One region of the Exiguobacterium sp. R-17 genome, then DNA from elsewhere that is predicted to be linked to it. Evidence: a T-box and tRNA genes for the amino acid it is inferred to sense, from the RefSeq annotation. Region 1 holds a T-box; the other holds one or more tRNA genes.

Evidence for each region. A T-box is a leader RNA that pairs with one kind of tRNA and senses whether it is charged. The one in region 1 lies ahead of leuS (leucine--tRNA ligase), so its partner is inferred to be a tRNA-Leu.
Region 2: it encodes a tRNA-Leu, which carries the amino acid that the T-box ahead of leuS (leucine--tRNA ligase) is inferred to sense. The anticodon was not compared.

Annotation. Positions count from the first base shown of each region.
Region 1 is NZ_CP184372.1:2,253,892-2,263,696, reverse strand. It holds gene ACN9MT_RS11975 (peptidoglycan bridge formation glycyltransferase FemA/FemB family protein) at 1-368, shown strand, start outside; gene ACN9MT_RS11970 (HAD family hydrolase) at 459-1,103, shown strand; T-box leader at 1,142-1,364, shown strand; gene leuS (leucine--tRNA ligase) at 1,412-3,817, shown strand; gene ACN9MT_RS11960 (hypothetical protein) at 3,949-4,926, shown strand; gene ACN9MT_RS11955 (NAD(P)/FAD-dependent oxidoreductase) at 4,982-6,253, opposite strand; gene ACN9MT_RS11950 (putative polysaccharide biosynthesis protein) at 6,445-8,109, shown strand; gene ACN9MT_RS11945 (pseudouridine synthase) at 8,096-8,815, shown strand; gene ACN9MT_RS11940 (SDR family oxidoreductase) at 8,876-9,508, opposite strand; gene ACN9MT_RS11935 (DeoR family transcriptional regulator) at 9,617-9,805, opposite strand, start outside.
Region 2 is NZ_CP184372.1:80,130-89,934, forward strand. It holds gene lysS (lysine--tRNA ligase) at 1-1,214, shown strand, start outside; rRNA gene ACN9MT_RS00460 (16S ribosomal RNA) at 1,597-3,158, shown strand; rRNA gene ACN9MT_RS00465 (23S ribosomal RNA) at 3,327-6,240, shown strand; rRNA gene rrf (5S ribosomal RNA) at 6,343-6,458, shown strand; tRNA gene ACN9MT_RS00475 (tRNA-Val) at 6,468-6,543, shown strand; tRNA gene ACN9MT_RS00480 (tRNA-Thr) at 6,558-6,633, shown strand; tRNA gene ACN9MT_RS00485 (tRNA-Leu) at 6,696-6,782, shown strand; tRNA gene ACN9MT_RS00490 (tRNA-Arg) at 6,821-6,894, shown strand; tRNA gene ACN9MT_RS00495 (tRNA-Pro) at 6,899-6,975, shown strand; tRNA gene ACN9MT_RS00500 (tRNA-Ala) at 6,998-7,073, shown strand; rRNA gene ACN9MT_RS00505 (16S ribosomal RNA) at 7,199-8,760, shown strand; rRNA gene ACN9MT_RS00510 (23S ribosomal RNA) at 8,926-9,805, shown strand, end outside.

The DNA of each region.
Region 1 (9,805 bases):
TCGACGGAAAAGCGGTTGGAGGATACTTCGTATTGCTTGGAAAAGAATACGCCCACGGTCATTTGATCGGCTGTAAGCGGGATGAAGCGAAGATGTTCCCGAATCAGCGACTTGAGTACGAAGCAATTCTTCAGGCAAAAGCACGGGGACTCGTCGAACAACATCTTGGGGGCGGGTATCAAGAACGGGATAGTCTTTTTGAGAGTAAATGCCGTTACACTGGATATCGACTATTTGAGTATCATCAAGGAAAATCCATCCTGCAGCCATCACTATATGATTTGCTCTGCATACGATACGGATCAAATGCTGATTCCGATTATTTTCCGGCGTATCGACAAGCTGGTATTCAGGTGGCAACTAGTTAAATAGATAATGAGAGTATGAAAACGACTACATCGTGTAGTCGTTTTTTTGATATGCTGAAGTCAGGATCGATCAATAAAGGGGGAGTTATCGTGAAAAAACGCGGTCTGATTTTTGATATGGACGGGGTTATCTTAGATAGTGAGATTCGCTACTTTGAAGTGCATCAACAGATGTTCAAAAGGTTATCGATTCCGCTTGATCCGGTTCAGTATGCGACGTTCATGGGAAAAACAGGAGATGAAATGTGGGAAGAACTCGTCGCCCAGCATCAGCTGAAAGAAACAGCTAGTGCGTTGCTTGAGGAAGAACATCGCTTGTTTCAAATTCATGCAAAGCCGGAAGAGTGTGGATTAAAAAAAGGCGTCACACAAGTCATCGAACAAGCGGCGACTCTTGGTTACGATATCGGCATTGCTTCTTCGAGTTCACTTCAGAAAATCGAACGTGTCATCCGTCATTATGGGCTTCCGATCACGCACTACGTCAGTGGAGAAGAAGTCATCCGTTCGAAACCGGATCCCGCGATTTTTCGACTTGCGGCAGAGCGGATTGGACACGCACCCGAGAACTGTCTCGTCATTGAAGACGCTGCGAACGGGATGATTGGTGCGAAAGCAGCAGGCATGGAAGTGATTGCGCTTCTTGATGACCGGATGCCAACGCAACGCTTAGAGCAAGCGGATCATGTCGCGCAATCACACGCAGAAATCGAGGAAATTTTACGGAAGCGTTGACGCTTGAGGAAGAAACAGATTACACTAGAAAAAGATAGTCAAATGCATGGAACTGAAGTAGTAGGGGAAAGGTGCCGTCAAGAGAGCTGGTGGAAGGTGCGAACCAGTCGGTAACAACCGTGAACTCGTCAGGGAGCACGATTCGTGAAGTCGTAGTAGCGAATCCGGTCTTTCACACCGTTATCCGTGAATCAAGCGGTCTGTCATAGACAGACAACGTGGGTGGTACCGCGGAAGCCAAACCGGTCTTTCGTCCCTTTTCTTAGGGGCGGAAGACCGGTTTTTTTTAGATTAGAGGAGGAAAAGACATGCCGTACAATCATCGCGAAATTGAACCGAAATGGCAGGCGCGTTGGGATCAAGACAACGCCTTCGTCACGACAGAAGATCCAGAAAAAGAAGGGTTCTATGCCCTTGATATGTTCCCGTATCCGTCAGGTGCTGGACTCCATGTTGGTCATCCGGAAGGTTACACAGCAACGGATATCCTCGCACGGATGAAGCGGATGCAAGGATACAATGTCCTTCACCCAATGGGATGGGATGCGTTCGGATTACCAGCAGAACAATACGCGCTCGATACAGGAAACGATCCACGCGAATTCACAGCGAAAAACATCGAGACGTTCAAGCGTCAGCTTAAAGAACTTGGATTCTCGTATGACTGGGATCGTGAAATCAACACAACGGATCCAAAATACTACAAATGGACGCAGTGGATCTTTACGAAGTTGTATGAAAAAGGACTTGCCTTCGTAGACGAAGTCGCAGTCAACTGGTGCCCGGCACTTGGAACTGTCCTTGCGAATGAAGAGGTCATCGACGGATTATCCGAACGCGGAAATCATCCGGTTGTGCGTGTTCCGATGCGTCAATGGGTCTTGAAAATCACGGAATATGCGGATCGCCTTCTTGAAGATCTGGATGATCTCGATTGGCCGGATTCTGTCAAAGAGATGCAACGCAACTGGATCGGGAAATCTGAGGGTGCTGAGATTGATTTCACGATTGATGGACATAAAAAACAAGTCACGGTCTTTACGACACGTCCGGACACGATCTTCGGTGCGACGTATCTAGTACTTGCACCGGAGCATCCATTCGTAGCTGACATCACGACAGCGGACCACAAGGAAGCCGTCGATGCGTACATTTCGCAAGTCCAAACGAAGTCAGATCTCGAGCGAACGGATTTAGCGAAGGAAAAAACGGGTGTCTTCACGGGTGCTTTTGCGGTCAATCCGATCTCAGGCGATCGTCTTCCAATCTGGATCGCTGATTACGTCCTTGCTTCTTACGGAACAGGTGCGATCATGGCTGTTCCAGGACACGATGAGCGCGACCACGAATTCGCGAAACAATTCGACTTACCGATCGTTGAAGTCGTCGCGGGTGGAAATGTCGACGAAGCAGCCTACACAGGAGAGGGCGAACACGTCAACTCGCATATGCTTGATGGACTTGGGAAACAAGAAGCAATCGAGACGATGATCGCTGAACTCGAAACGAACCAAGTCGGTCGTAAAAAAATCACGTATCGACTCCGAGACTGGTTGTTCAGTCGTCAACGGTATTGGGGCGAGCCGATTCCAGTCGTTCATATGGAAGATGGTTCAATGAAAACACTCAATCAAGAGGAATTACCGCTTGAACTTCCAATCATTCCAGAAATCAAACCGTCTGGTACGGGCGAATCACCACTTGCGCTTGCTGAAGACTGGTTGGATTACACAGATCCTGAAACAGGAATGAAAGGCCGTCGCGAGACGAATACGATGCCACAATGGGGCGGAAGCTGCTGGTACTACCTTCGTTTCATCGATCCACACAATGAAGAAGCGATTGCGGATCCAGAAAAATTAAAATACTGGCTTCCAGTCGATATTTATATCGGTGGGGCAGAGCATGCTGTTCTCCATTTGTTGTATGCACGGTTCTGGCATAAAGTCTTGTATGATGCAGGCGTCGTACCAACAAAAGAACCATTCCAGAAGTTATACAACCAAGGAATGATCCTTGGAGAGAACAACGAGAAAATGTCAAAATCTCGCGGTAACGTCATCAACCCAGATGAAATCGTCAAGTCGCATGGTGCTGATACGTTACGTTTATACGAAATGTTCATGGGACCACTCGATGCATCGGTTGCCTGGTCTGAGAATGGTCTTGACGGAGCGCGTCGTTTCCTCGATCGCGTTTGGCGCTTGTTCGAACGGACAGCAGACATTCAAGACGTCACGGAAGTCGATGCTGACTTCGAACGGACATACCACCAGACCGTCAAGAAGGTCACGGAAGACTTCGCGAACATTCAGTTCAACACCGGGATTTCGCAACTCATGGTCTTCGTCAACGAAGCGAATAAACAGCCGGTTCTCCCGCGTCACTTCCTTCGTGGATTCATTCAATTGTTAACACCAGTCGCACCGCACCTTGGTGAAGAACTGTGGGAACAACTTGGCTTTGAAGAGACATTGACGTATGCGGCATGGCCAACATTCGATGAATCAAAACTTGTCAGCGATACGATGGAATTCGTCATTCAAGTGAACGGTAAAGTTCGCTCGAAAATCGAAATCAACATCGATGCGACAAAAGAAGAAATCGAAGCACTTGCCTTTGCTGATGAAAAGACACAAGAATGGATTGGCGACAAGACGGTTCGGAAAGTCATCGTCGTACCGAAAAAATTGATCAATATCGTGGCGAACTAAGCCATAACCCCTTTCATTCACTTGATGCGAATGGAAGGGGTTTCTTCATTTCCGTCGCAAGTCCGCTTTTTTTTTGAACGTCCTTCTGCTACACTGAATCAGAAACCGAGAAAGAAAGGCGATTATCATCAATGAAACGATCTTATATAGTCTATACAACGATTTTTGCTGTCGTTTCGGGGTTGATCCTTTGTATACTGCTCGTCTTCTCGAAGCCAGAGACGTTGTCACGTATTCAGGAAACGTTCGCGAAAATCGAGACGCAATCGAAGCATCAGGCAGCTGTCAAACAGGTGCCACCGAAAACGCCTTCAGCCATTCCGAATCCAGAAGAACCGTTAATTAAAAATGTTCAACAGATGTTATATGATGATTCCATAGGTTCGTACCTCGTCGTAACAGAGGACTACCGTTTCTTTGAAATCAGTGGAACTGGAGAACGTATCAATGCGACGTTTCAGTTGGAAGAAGGGAAACTCTTATTGTCTGGTCTTGACGGGATGACACTCGTTGACGGAGAGACAGTCGCTTTATTGACGTCGAATCAAATTCTAGTCACGATTAAACGAAAAGATGGCGTCTGGAGTGAAGAAAAACGCGAAAAAGTACAAGGGACGACGATTCGAGACAGTTTCCATGGTCTTGGATATGATGCGAAGAAAAAAGAATTCTATACAATCAATCAAATTCGCTCGATTGGTCGTGTTGAATTGACTTACTTTGCAATGAAAGAGGACAAAATCAAGATTGATCCAGATGCTTCGGAAAAGAAGAAGCGTGCCTTAAAGAAAAAGCAAAAACCACCGTACTTGTCGATCATCAAACGAGAGAAAATCGAAGCGGCGAGCGGAATGCGAAGTGATGCGAAAAAAGCATTTGAATCCAGATTCCGTCCGATTGGTCTTGCAGAACGGCAAGGTCGGATCTATACGTTAGACTCAGAAGCACTTTATCTTTATTCGATTGATCAGAAAGAGAAAACGATTACGGGGGAGACAGCGAGTCCGAAAGTGTATGGATCAAAAGGAATCTTTGTACAAGATAATGAATTGTTCGCCTTAGTCGTCACGGATAAATTCTCAAGTCGATCGTTCACACCGATTGACTGATGTAGAAAAAAGACCCGATTTCTCTGATTAACAGAGAAATCGGGTCTTTTTTGTATTAAGAGACAGTGTCACGTGCCATCTCTGCAGCGTGACTACCGGCACAATGACCCGTCACGAACGCAGCTGTGATATTGTATCCACCTGTATAGCCATGGATATCAAGAATTTCGCCAGCGAAGAATAATCGCTCCGCCTTTTTCGACATCATCGTTTTGGGATCAATCTCTTTAATCGAGACACCGCCACCCGTGACGAAGGCCTTATCGAAATCGAGCGTTCCTGTTGCTTTGAGTGGGAATCGTTTCAATTGTTGCAGGAAGTCCGTCCAGTCCTGTTTCTTGACTTGTGTACAAACTTCATCGCCAAAGCCGATTCGAGCGAACAGGAGTTCAAGCAATCGTTCTGGTACAAAACCACGAAGGGCATTCCGAACCGATTTCTTCGGATTTGCCGCAAGTGCTGCCTGGAAGCGTTCTGTTAATGCACCAAGTGACTCATCCGGGAAGAGATCGATCGATAGATGAACGATCGTCTCTTTCGATCGTTTGCGCTCTTTGATCGTATATTGGCTACACCGTAAAGCGATCGGACCACTTAAACCGAAGTGTGTGAACAGTAGATCACCCGTATGTGTCTTGATTGCTTTGTCCTTTTTACCGTGAACCGTTAAGGCAACGTCACGCAACGACAGTCCTTGTAATGTTTTTTCATGAATGAACGTATCACCTAACAAAATCGGGACTTCCGTTGGGAAAAGTTCCGTGATCGTATGACCAACTTTTTCAGCCCACGGATAGCCGTCACCCGTCGAACCCGTGTGCGGAACAGATTGTCCGCCGACCGCTACGATACAACTTTTTGCTTCAAGACGCATGCCGTTTTCTAAGATGACAGCTGCAAAAGAACCATCTGGATGGAAGTCGAGCGTAGCGACTTGCGCGTCTGTTTGAATCTCGGCGCCATGTGCACGGATTTGATCGATCAATACACGAACGACGTCTGCCGCCTTATCCGAGACCGGGAACATCCGACCGTTATCCTCTTCTTTGAGTGCGACACCAAATCCTTCGAACAAATCGATGATCGATTCATTATTAAATTGAGAAAAGGCGCTATAAAGGAAACGTCCGTTTCCTGGAATCGACTGGACGAGCTCATCGAGTGGCTTTCGGTTCGTGACGTTACACCGTCCGCCGCCAGAGATTGCGAGCTTTCGTCCTAATTTATTTCCTTTATCGAGCAGGAGCGTCCGGGCTCCGGCTTGTAAAGAGGCGAGCGTCGCCATCAAACCGCTCGGTCCGCCTCCGATTACGATTACATCGTACATAAGGTCACCTCATTCATAGAATTCTGCTTGTTTCACTTTAGCAGAAGTTGCGACTGTAAACAAACCGTCTCTTTCAATTCAAGATAGACAGCGGTATAATGATTTGCAATTGTGTACGAGAGAACTTGTATAATGAGACAGTCACGATTAGAGTGTCGATTTAAAAATTAGAAAGCGTGAGGGATGTTACCATGTCCACAGTCAGTAATAAGCAGTCTACTTCTTCCGGCAATGCAGGATTCGTTCGTGGAACGATGCTCCTGTCCGGTGCGTCACTGATTTCCCGCGCACTGGGTTTGATTTATCTCTTTCCGTTTCAGTTCATGGTCGGTGCGACAGGTATCATGTTCTATACCTATGCCTACAACTACTATGCGATCATGATTGGTCTTGCGACAGCGGGGATTCCTGTTGCCGTCTCGAAATTCGTCGCCAAATACAATGCGTTAGGAGAATATGATACGAGTGAACGTTTGTATCGGTCTGGTCTAAAAATCATGTCCTTGACCGGGGTTGTCTCTTTTCTCGCCTTATTCTTCCTTGCACCGTATTTAGCACACCGGGCGATTCCAGGCGGTGACGTCGATTCAGCCTCGTACGTCGATGCCGTCACGATGACGATTCGAGGGGTTAGTTTTGCGTTACTCTTGATTCCACCGATGAGTATGACGCGTGGATATTTCCAAGGGTATCAATCGATGGGACCGACTGCGATTTCGCAAATCTTGGAACAAATCGTCCGCATCATCTTCTTACTCGTAGGAGTCAGCATCGCCATCTATTTATTTGATTCAGGTGTAGCCTTTGCAGCGACGATTGCAACGTTCAGCGCATTCATTGGTGCAATCGGTAGTGTCGCGGTTCTCATCTATTACTTCCGCAAACGATCCAGTGGTTTACAAGAACTACGCGCTACACAAATCGTCCGTTCGCCGGATCGCCCGTTAACGGATTTGTATAAGGAATTATTGACGTACGCGATTCCAATCGTCATGGTCGGTCTTTCGACGCCGCTTTACCAAGTCATCGATCAGAACACGATGAATGCCGCGTTACAAAGTATTGGCTATACGCTCGAAGCTGCCGGAAATGCGACGGCCTATCTGATTGCGGATAGTCATAAGATCGTCTTGATTCCGGTCTCTGTCGCAACGGGCTTATCTTTGTCTGCGACTCCACTGTTGACCGCCTCCTTTACGCAAGGGGATATGCGGAAAGTACGGGCTCAAATCTCACAGATTTATCAACTCGTCTTTTTCGTGACGATTCCGGCAGTCGTCGGGATGATTCTCCTTAGTGAAGAAACGTTCCATGTACTCTTCCCGAAAGATCAAGCGGCCTGGGTTTATCTATTAAGTTATGCGCCGAGTGCGTTGTTCCTTGCCTTGTATTCTGTTACGGCAGCCGTCCTTCAAGGAATTAACCGTCAATACTTTACGATCATCGCAACACTTGCTGGATTACTTGCGAAGTATCTTTTGAATGCACCGTTGATTCATTTGACGGGTGATGGAACAGGTGCTGGATATGCGACGATCATCGGCTATCTCGTTGCGACCGGTTTGATGTTCTTCCGGATCACACAAACGGTGAAGTTCCCATTCAGTACGGTCTTACGCCGGACGTCGTTGATCTTGATCATCAGTGCCTTGATGGGAGCGGGTGTCGCGCTCGTCAAGTGGGGAATGGTATCCATCTTGCCAGAGACGACATGGGCGTCTCTATTGATTCTGATCGTAGGTGCAGCAGTCGGAATCGTGATTTTTGCAGGACTCTCGATTTGGAGTGGCTTAGCAGAAGTCGTATTAGGACGTAAAATTTCATTGAAACGAGGACGAGGTCATGCGTCTAGATAAATTGTTATCCAACATGGGAGCAGGCTCCCGAAAAGAAGTGAAGCTGCTGCTGAAAGCAGGGGCGATTCAAGTCGATGGAGAGATCGTGCGTGATCCGAAACAACATGTCGATGTCGAGACGCAACAGGTTCTGATGTATGGGGAACCGGTTACGTATCAAAAATACATCTACTTGATGATGAATAAACCACCGGGTGTCATTAGTGCAACAGAAGATAAACGAGATGAGACCGTCATTGATCTGTTGTTTGAAGACGTGACGTATTTCAAACCGTTCCCGGTCGGACGACTCGATAAAGATACAGAGGGTCTATTGCTGTTGACGAATGATGGGTCGTTTAATCACGCTTTAATGTCTCCAAAGAAACACGTCGAAAAAACGTATTACGCAGAAGTGACAGGAGTGTTGACGCAAGAAGACATCGAAGCGGTTGCGGCAGGCATTACGTTAGAAGACGGTTATCAGGCAAAACCAGGAAAACTTGTCATCTTATCGACGACGGAAACGGGCTCGACGCTTGAATTGACGATCACGGAAGGGAAGTTCCATCAAGTCAAACGGATGATGCTTGCGCTCGGGAAAGAGGTCACGTTCTTGAAACGGCGCTCGATTGGCCGCTTGGAACTCGATCCGGCACTTGCGCTCGGAGATTATCGTGAACTGACGCCAGCGGAACTGTCTTTGTTTGATTGGCAACCTGAATAAGCAAAACGAAAAGGCGGTGGAATGAGCGTACATTCCATCGCCTTTTGTTATGGGTTTCGATTATTGATTACGCAATGCTTCTGCGATTGGATAAGGACCACTGAGTACTTCGAATACACGAGATTGTGTCGGATGATCGATCAAGTGAACGAATAATGCTGCGATATCGTCACGCGACACCTTACGATCTTCGTATGAATCGAAATGCTCTTTCGTTTCGACAGTGCCTGCCGGGTCGTCGTAGCTGAGTGGACCAGGACGTACGATCGTATAATTGAGTCCGCTTTCCTGGAGGTGTGCGTCTGCTGTTGCTTTAGATTCGAGATATACTTTCAATTCACCTTTTGGTTCTTCGGTACCTACTGAACTGAGCATCAGGAAACGATCGATACCGTTGGCTTTTGCTGCATCGATGACTTTAATTGCGCCTTCTTGATCGACGGCGCGCGTCAATTCGTCTGATGCGCCACCAGCACCCGCTGCAAAGATGACGACGTCCGCATTACTGATGACACCACTGACATCCTTCGTCAAATCCCCAAGTCTGACTTCAGATGCACCGAGTGCAATCAAATCGTTGATTTGATTTTCTTCTCGTACGACCGCGATTGCTTGATGATCACCTTGTTTAGCGATCAATTCGACCATCTTGCGTCCGGTCGTTCCGTTTGCTCCAATGATTAAAATATTCATTCTTCTCAACTCCTTCTCCCAATAGCTATACCCCACGTTTTAAAAAAGATAACAAAAAAAGACGCGAAGAATCGCGTCATCGAAAGATATACATAGTGAAACAGTGGATCAACCCGCTTGCTTTTGTTTCTTGCTCGACGTCCATGTACCGCGTCGAGGGCTCACAATGAGATTGTTGTATTCGAGCACGTTCAAATCCCGCTGAACGGTCCTTGAAGTGATGCCAAACTCTTCAACCAACTCTGCTGTCGTAGTAGCTCCGTTCTCTTGGATGTAGAGATAAATCGATTTAATCCG
Region 2 (9,805 bases), 830 kb from region 1:
AAGATGACGTCGGTGAAGAGGCGTATGAGATCTATAAGACATGTGACTTAGGTGACATCGTCGGGATCCAAGGATACGTGTTCAAGACGAATGTTGGTGAACTCTCTGTTCACGTCACAGCATTTACGTTATTGACAAAAGCGTTACGTCCGCTTCCGGATAAATATCATGGATTAAAGGATATCGAGCAACGCTACCGTCAGCGCTATCTCGACCTTATTACGAACCAAGAATCACGTGAGACATTCATCGCGCGGAGTAAAGTCATTCGTGGAATCCGTCAGTATCTTGATAACCTCGGATACTTGGAAGTCGAAACACCAATGTTGCATACGATCGCGGGTGGAGCATCGGCGCGTCCGTTCATCACGCATCATAATGCACTCGACATGACGCTTTACATGCGGATTGCGATTGAGCTTCATTTGAAACGTTTGATCGTCGGTGGACTTGAGAAAGTCTACGAAATCGGTCGTGTATTCCGTAATGAAGGAATCTCAACACGTCATAACCCAGAGTTTACGATGATCGAACTCTATGAAGCGTATGCGGATTATAAAGACATCATGAACTTAACAGAGAACCTGATTGCTCACGTCGCACAAGAAGTACTCGGTACGACACAAGTCACTTACGGAGAAGACGTCATCGATTTATCTGTCGGTTGGAAACGAGCGCACATGGTAGATCTCGTTAAAGAAGCAACAGGTCTCGACTTCTTCGAACAGATTTCGAACGAACGTGCCCTTGAACTCGCGCATGAACACGGTGTTGAAGTCCAGTCGCACATGACGACGGGACATATCTTGAATGAGTTCTTCGAACAAAAAGTAGAAGAAACACTCGTTCAACCAACATTCGTCTATGGTCATCCTGTTGAAGTATCACCACTTGCGAAGAAAAATCCAGAAGATCCACGCTTTACGGATCGTTTTGAATTATTCATCGTCCGTCGTGAGCATGCGAATGCCTTTACGGAATTGAACGATCCAATCGATCAACGTGAACGTTTCGAAGCACAACTCGTCGAAAAAGAAGCAGGAAACGACGAAGCGCATGAAATGGATACAGACTTCATTGAAGCACTCGAGTACGGTATGCCGCCAACGGGTGGTCTTGGGATCGGGATCGATCGTCTCGTCATGTTGTTGACGAATGCGCCATCGATTCGTGATGTATTACTCTTCCCAACGATGCGTCACCAACAAAATTAATGAGTAGAGCTCTGTTCTTTCTATACTGTATAGAAGGAACGGAGCGTTCTTTTTGGAATCAACACAGGAATAAACAAGTCAAAAAACGGGTAAACAAAAGTTTTTAAATGTTTTTCTAATAAAATGCTTGTACGATTCAAAAAGCCATGGTATATTACTTCTTGTGCCGCGAATGGTCGTGACACACAAAAATAAATATCAAAAAAAGTTGTTGACAATCGGGTTGATAACTTGTTAAGATATTAAAGTCGCTGAAAACGACACGACGAACTTTGAAAACTGAACGATGAGGCAAAAATCGTATTCTACGGAATACAAAAACGAATGAAGCGCAAGCTTCGTCAATCGTGACTCCGGTCACAACAACGAGCAAGTCAAACACTTTATGGAGAGTTTGATCCTGGCTCAGGACGAACGCTGGCGGCGTGCCTAATACATGCAAGTCGAGCGCAGGAAGCTGACGGAACTCTTCGGAGGGAAGGCAGTGGAATGAGCGGCGGACGGGTGAGTAACACGTAAGGAACCTGCCTCAAGGATTGGGATAACTCCGAGAAATCGGAGCTAATACCGGATAGTTCATTGGACCGCATGGTCCGGTGATGAAAGGCGCTCCGGCGTCACCTTGAGATGGCCTTGCGGTGCATTAGCTAGTTGGTGGGGTAACGGCCCACCAAGGCGACGATGCATAGCCGACCTGAGAGGGTGATCGGCCACACTGGGACTGAGACACGGCCCAGACTCCTACGGGAGGCAGCAGTAGGGAATCTTCCACAATGGACGAAAGTCTGATGGAGCAACGCCGCGTGAGTGATGAAGGTTTTCGGATCGTAAAACTCTGTTGTAAGGGAAGAACACGTACGAGAGGAAATGCTCGTACCTTGACGGTACCTTACGAGAAAGCCACGGCTAACTACGTGCCAGCAGCCGCGGTAATACGTAGGTGGCAAGCGTTGTCCGGAATTATTGGGCGTAAAGCGCGCGCAGGCGGCCTTTTAAGTCTGATGTGAAAGCCCCCGGCTCAACCGGGGAGGGCCATTGGAAACTGGAAGGCTTGAGTACAGAAGAGAAGAGTGGAATTCCACGTGTAGCGGTGAAATGCGTAGAGATGTGGAGGAACACCAGTGGCGAAGGCGACTCTTTGGTCTGTAACTGACGCTGAGGCGCGAAAGCGTGGGGAGCAAACAGGATTAGATACCCTGGTAGTCCACGCCGTAAACGATGAGTGCTAGGTGTTGGGGGGTTTCCGCCCCTCAGTGCTGAAGCTAACGCATTAAGCACTCCGCCTGGGGAGTACGGCCGCAAGGCTGAAACTCAAAGGAATTGACGGGGACCCGCACAAGCGGTGGAGCATGTGGTTTAATTCGAAGCAACGCGAAGAACCTTACCAACTCTTGACATCCCATTGACCGCTTGAGAGATCAAGTTTTCCCTTCGGGGACAATGGTGACAGGTGGTGCATGGTTGTCGTCAGCTCGTGTCGTGAGATGTTGGGTTAAGTCCCGCAACGAGCGCAACCCCTATCCTTAGTTGCCAGCATTCAGTTGGGCACTCTAGGGAGACTGCCGGTGACAAACCGGAGGAAGGTGGGGATGACGTCAAATCATCATGCCCCTTATGAGTTGGGCTACACACGTGCTACAATGGACGGTACAAAGGGCAGCGAGACCGCGAGGTGGAGCCAATCCCATAAAGCCGTTCCCAGTTCGGATTGCAGGCTGCAACTCGCCTGCATGAAGTCGGAATCGCTAGTAATCGCAGGTCAGCATACTGCGGTGAATACGTTCCCGGGTCTTGTACACACCGCCCGTCACACCACGAGAGTTTGCAACACCCGAAGCCGGTGAGGTAACCGCAAGGAGCCAGCCGTCGAAGGTGGGGTAGATGATTGGGGTGAAGTCGTAACAAGGTAGCCGTATCGGAAGGTGCGGCTGGATCACCTCCTTTCTAAGGAAAACGTCCCTTACGGGACATGCCCATCGTTCAGTTTTGAGAGCTCGTCTCTCACGTCTCGCAAGAGACACTCGCACCTTGAAAACTGAAGACATCAACAAGACATCAAACTTTTAATTAACCATGTCATTTAAGACGTGTGTTCTTAGAATACCAACGCTAGATCAAGGTATGAAGGGCGTACGGTGGATGCCTTGGCACTAGGAGCCGATGAAGGACGCGACGAACAGCGATATGCTTCGGGGAGCAGTAAGTATGCTTTGATCCGAAGATTTCCGAATGGGGGAACCCACCATCCGTAATGGGATGGGACATGTTACATGAATACATAGTGTAACGTGAGGCAGACCCGGGGAACTGAAACATCTAAGTACCCGGAGGAAGAGAAAGCAAATGCGATTCCCTGAGTAGCGGCGAGCGAAACGGGAACAGCCCAAACCGGAGAGCATGCTCTTCGGGGTTGTAGGACACTCTATACGGAGTCAAAAAGGAAGACAGTAGGTGAAGGACCTGGAAAGGTCGGCCGAAGAAGGTGACAGCCCTGTAGCTGAAACTGTTTTCCCTCCAGAGTGGATCCTGAGTACGGCGGGACACGTGAAACCCCGTCGGAATCCGGGAGGACCATCTCCCAAGGCTAAATACTCCCTAGTGACCGATAGTGAACCAGTACCGTGAGGGAAAGGTGAAAAGCACCCCGGAAGGGGAGTGAAATAGATCCTGAAACCGTATGCCTACAAGTAGTCAGAGCCCGTTAACGGGTGATGGCGTGCCTTTTGTAGAATGAACCGGCGAGTTACGATAACGCGCGAGGTTAAGCCGATGAGGCGGAGCCGTAGCGAAAGCGAGTCTGAACAGGGCGTTCAGTGCGTTGTCGTAGACCCGAAACCAGGTGATCTACCCATGTCCAGGATGAAGGTCAGGTAACACTGACTGGAGGTCCGAACCCACGCACGTTGAAAAGTGCGGGGATGAGGTGTGGGTAGCGGTGAAATGCCAATCGAACCTGGAGATAGCTGGTTCTCCCCGAAATAGCTTTAGGGCTAGCCTCGAGGTTGAGAGTTCTGGAGGTAGAGCACTGATTGGACTAGGGGCCCCCACAGGGTTACCGAATTCAGTTAAACTCCGAATGCCAGCAACTTATACTCGGGAGTCAGACTGCGAGTGATAAGATCCGTAGTCAAGAGGGAAACAGCCCAGACCGCCAGCTAAGGTCCCCAAGTGTATGTTAAGTGGAAAAGGATGTGGCGCTGCCTAGACAGCTAGGATGTTGGCTTAGAAGCAGCCACCATTCAAAGAGTGCGTAATAGCTCACTAGTCGAGTGGCGCCGCGCCGAAAATGTAACGGGGCTAAACATACCACCGAAGCTGCGGATTCCGTAAGGAATGGTAGGGGAGCGTTCCAAACCGCTGTGAAGCTGTACCGGAAGGAGCAGTGGAGCGTTTGGAAGTGAGAATGCCGGTGTGAGTAGCGAAAAGAGGGGTGAGAATCCCCTCCGTCGAAAGCCCAAGGTTTCCTGAGGAAGGCTCGTCCGCTCAGGGTTAGTCTGGACCTAAGCCGAGGCCGAAAGGCGTAGGCGATGGATAACAGGTTGATATTCCTGTACCGCCGATCCACCGTTTGAACAATGGGGGGACGCAGGAGGATAGTGACGCATGCGGATGGAAGTGCATGTGCAAGTTTCAAGACCGTCTGATTGGCAAATCCGTCAGGCACCACAGTCAAGGAACGACGCGGAGTCCCGTAGGGACGTAGGTCACGATTTCACACTGCCAAGAAAAGCCTCTAGTGAGGGGGAAGGCGCCAGTACCGTAAACCGACACAGGTAGGCGAGATGAGAATTCTAAGACGCGCGGGATAACTCTCGTTAAGGAACTCGGCAAAATGGTCCCGTAACTTCGGGAGAAGGGACGCTCTACACATGTAGAGCCGCAGTGAATAGGCCCAAACGACTGTTTAGCAAAAACACAGGTCTCTGCTAAATCGCAAGATGACGTATAGGGGCTGACGCCTGCCCGGTGCTGGAAGGTTAAGGGGATGGGTTAGCGCAAGCGAAGCTTTGAACCGAAGCCCCAGTAAACGGCGGCCGTAACTATAACGGTCCTAAGGTAGCGAAATTCCTTGTCGGGTAAGTTCCGACCCGCACGAAAGGCGTAACGATTTGGGCACTGTCTCAACGAGAGACCCGGTGAAATCATAGTACCTGTGAAGATGCAGGTTACCCGCGACAGGACGGAAAGACCCCATGGAGCTTTACTACAGCCTGATATTGAGGCTTTGTGCATGATGTACAGGATAGGCGGGAGACGTCGAGCCCGGAGCGCCAGCTTCGGAGGAGTCACCCTTGGGATACCGCCCTTCATGCATAGAGTCTCTAACTCGCAGCCGTGATCCGGCTGGAGGACCGTGTCAGGCGGGTAGTTTGACTGGGGCGGTCGCCTCCTAAACAGTAACGGAGGCGCCCAAAGGTTCCCTCAGAATGGTTGGAAATCATTCGTAGAGCGCAAAGGCAGAAGGGAGCTTGACTGCGAGACCTACAAGTCGAGCAGGGACGAAAGTCGGGCTTAGTGATCCGGTGGTTCCGCATGGAAGGGCCATCGCTCAACGGATAAAAGCTACCCTGGGGATAACAGGCTGATCTCCCCCAAGAGTCCACATCGACGGGGAGGTTTGGCACCTCGATGTCGGCTCATCGCATCCTGGGGCTGGAGTAGGTCCCAAGGGTTGGGCTGTTCGCCCATTAAAGCGGTACGCGAGCTGGGTTCAGAACGTCGTGAGACAGTTCGGTCCCTATCCGTCGTGGGCGCAGGAAATTTGAGGAGAGCTGTCCTTAGTACGAGAGGACCGGGATGGACGCACCGCTGGTGTACCAGTTGTTCCGCCAGGAGCATCGCTGGGTAGCTACGTGCGGACGGGATAAATGCTGAAAGCATCTAAGCATGAAGCCCCCTCCAAGATGAGATTTCCCTTTGAGTAATCAAGAAAGACCCCTCAGAGACGATGAGGTAGATAGGTCACGGGTGGAAGCATGGCGACATGTGGAGCTGAGTGATACTAATCGGTCGAGGCCTTGTTCTAGCAGATGCATTGTTGATGACTTCAGTTTTGAGGGCGCGAGCCTTTCAAAAAAATGAAAAAAAGTCTTGACGTTATGTGAACATAATGTTAAGATAATAAATGTCTGGTGGCGATAGCCAAGTGGTCACACCCGTTCCCATGCCGAACACGGAAGTTAAGCACTTGAACGCCGAAAGTAGTTGGGGGCTTCCCCCTGTGAGGATAGGACGCTGCCAGGCGATACATATGGAGGATTAGCTCAGCTGGGAGAGCACCTGCCTTACAAGCAGGGGGTCGGCGGTTCGATCCCGTCATCCTCCACCATTTTTATTACACTTGCCGGTGTAGCTCAGCTGGTAGAGCAACTGACTTGTAATCAGTAGGTCGCGGGTTCGACTCCTGTTGCCGGCACCATTTTCATCTTCAATGATCACCAGAATTCAATTATGAATGAAGGTTCTACCTTTTATATCCCTGCCGGGGTGGCGGAACTGGTAGACGCACAGGACTTAAAATCCTGCGGGGGTTTCCCCGTGCCGGTTCGATTCCGGCCCTCGGTACCATTTTCATTTTGATGTTTGCTGTTTGATCCTTATATTCCGCACCCTTAGCTCAGCTGGATAGAGTACTTGACTACGAATCAAGGGGTCGGGAGTTCGAATCTCTCAGGGTGCATTTTCGGGAAGTAGCTCAGCTTGGTAGAGCACTTGGTTTGGGACCAAGGGGTCGCAGGTTCGAATCCTGTCTTCCCGACCATCTTCAATTTCATCCCTTTAACGGGGCCTTAGCTCAGCTGGGAGAGCGCCTGCCTTGCACGCAGGAGGTCAGCGGTTCGATCCCGCTAGGCTCCACCATTTTTATGACGAACTTTGAAAACTGAACGATGAGGCAAAAATCGTATTCTACGGAATACAAAAACGAATGAAGCGCAAGCTTCGTCAATCGTGACTCCGGTCACAACAACGAGCAAGTCAAACACTTTATGGAGAGTTTGATCCTGGCTCAGGACGAACGCTGGCGGCGTGCCTAATACATGCAAGTCGAGCGCAGGAAGCTGACGGAACTCTTCGGAGGGAAGGCAGTGGAATGAGCGGCGGACGGGTGAGTAACACGTAAGGAACCTGCCTCAAGGATTGGGATAACTCCGAGAAATCGGAGCTAATACCGGATAGTTCATTGGACCGCATGGTCCGGTGATGAAAGGCGCTCCGGCGTCACCTTGAGATGGCCTTGCGGTGCATTAGCTAGTTGGTGGGGTAACGGCCCACCAAGGCGACGATGCATAGCCGACCTGAGAGGGTGATCGGCCACACTGGGACTGAGACACGGCCCAGACTCCTACGGGAGGCAGCAGTAGGGAATCTTCCACAATGGACGAAAGTCTGATGGAGCAACGCCGCGTGAGTGATGAAGGTTTTCGGATCGTAAAACTCTGTTGTAAGGGAAGAACACGTACGAGAGGAAATGCTCGTACCTTGACGGTACCTTACGAGAAAGCCACGGCTAACTACGTGCCAGCAGCCGCGGTAATACGTAGGTGGCAAGCGTTGTCCGGAATTATTGGGCGTAAAGCGCGCGCAGGCGGCCTTTTAAGTCTGATGTGAAAGCCCCCGGCTCAACCGGGGAGGGCCATTGGAAACTGGAAGGCTTGAGTACAGAAGAGAAGAGTGGAATTCCACGTGTAGCGGTGAAATGCGTAGAGATGTGGAGGAACACCAGTGGCGAAGGCGACTCTTTGGTCTGTAACTGACGCTGAGGCGCGAAAGCGTGGGGAGCAAACAGGATTAGATACCCTGGTAGTCCACGCCGTAAACGATGAGTGCTAGGTGTTGGGGGGTTTCCGCCCCTCAGTGCTGAAGCTAACGCATTAAGCACTCCGCCTGGGGAGTACGGCCGCAAGGCTGAAACTCAAAGGAATTGACGGGGACCCGCACAAGCGGTGGAGCATGTGGTTTAATTCGAAGCAACGCGAAGAACCTTACCAACTCTTGACATCCCATTGACCGCTTGAGAGATCAAGTTTTCCCTTCGGGGACAATGGTGACAGGTGGTGCATGGTTGTCGTCAGCTCGTGTCGTGAGATGTTGGGTTAAGTCCCGCAACGAGCGCAACCCCTATCCTTAGTTGCCAGCATTCAGTTGGGCACTCTAGGGAGACTGCCGGTGACAAACCGGAGGAAGGTGGGGATGACGTCAAATCATCATGCCCCTTATGAGTTGGGCTACACACGTGCTACAATGGACGGTACAAAGGGCAGCGAGACCGCGAGGTGGAGCCAATCCCATAAAGCCGTTCCCAGTTCGGATTGCAGGCTGCAACTCGCCTGCATGAAGTCGGAATCGCTAGTAATCGCAGGTCAGCATACTGCGGTGAATACGTTCCCGGGTCTTGTACACACCGCCCGTCACACCACGAGAGTTTGCAACACCCGAAGCCGGTGAGGTAACCGCAAGGAGCCAGCCGTCGAAGGTGGGGTAGATGATTGGGGTGAAGTCGTAACAAGGTAGCCGTATCGGAAGGTGCGGCTGGATCACCTCCTTTCTAAGGAAAACGTCCCTTACGGGACATGCCCATCGTTCAGTTTTGAGAGCTCGTCTCTCAGTCTCGCAAGAGACACTCGCACCTTGAAAACTGAAGACATCAACAAGACATCAAACTTTTAATTAACCATGTCATTAGACGTGTGTTCTTAGAATACCAACGCTAGATCAAGGTATGAAGGGCGTACGGTGGATGCCTTGGCACTAGGAGCCGATGAAGGACGCGACGAACAGCGATATGCTTCGGGGAGCAGTAAGTATGCTTTGATCCGAAGATTTCCGAATGGGGGAACCCACCATCTGTAATGGGATGGGACATGTTACATGAATACATAGTGTAACGTGAGGCAGACCCGGGGAACTGAAACATCTAAGTACCCGGAGGAAGAGAAAGCAAATGCGATTCCCTGAGTAGCGGCGAGCGAAACGGGAACAGCCCAAACCGGAGAGCATGCTCTTCGGGGTTGTAGGACACTCTATACGGAGTCAAAAAGGAAGACAGTAGGTGAAGGACCTGGAAAGGTCGGCCGAAGAAGGTGACAGCCCTGTAGCTGAAACTGTTTTCCCTCCAGAGTGGATCCTGAGTACGGCGGGACACGTGAAACCCCGTCGGAATCCGGGAGGACCATCTCCCAAGGCTAAATACTCCCTAGTGACCGATAGTGAACCAGTACCGTGAGGGAAAGGTGAAAAGCACCCCGGAAGGGGAGTGAAATAGATCCTGAAACCGTATGCCTACAAGTAGTCAGAGCCCGTTAACGGGTGATGGCGTGCCTTTTGTAGAATGAACCGGCGAGTTACGATAACGCGCGAGGTTAAGCCGATGAGGCGGAGCCGTAGCGAAAGCGAGTCTGAACAGGGCGTTCAGTGCGTTGTCGTAGACCCGAAACCAGGTGATCTACCCATGTCCAGGATGAAGGTCAGGTAACACTGACTGGAGGTCCGAACCCACGCACGTTGAAAAGTGCGGGGATGAGGTGTGGGTAGCGGTGAAATGCCAATCGAACCTGGAGATAGCTGGTTCTCCCCGAAATAGCTTTAGGGCT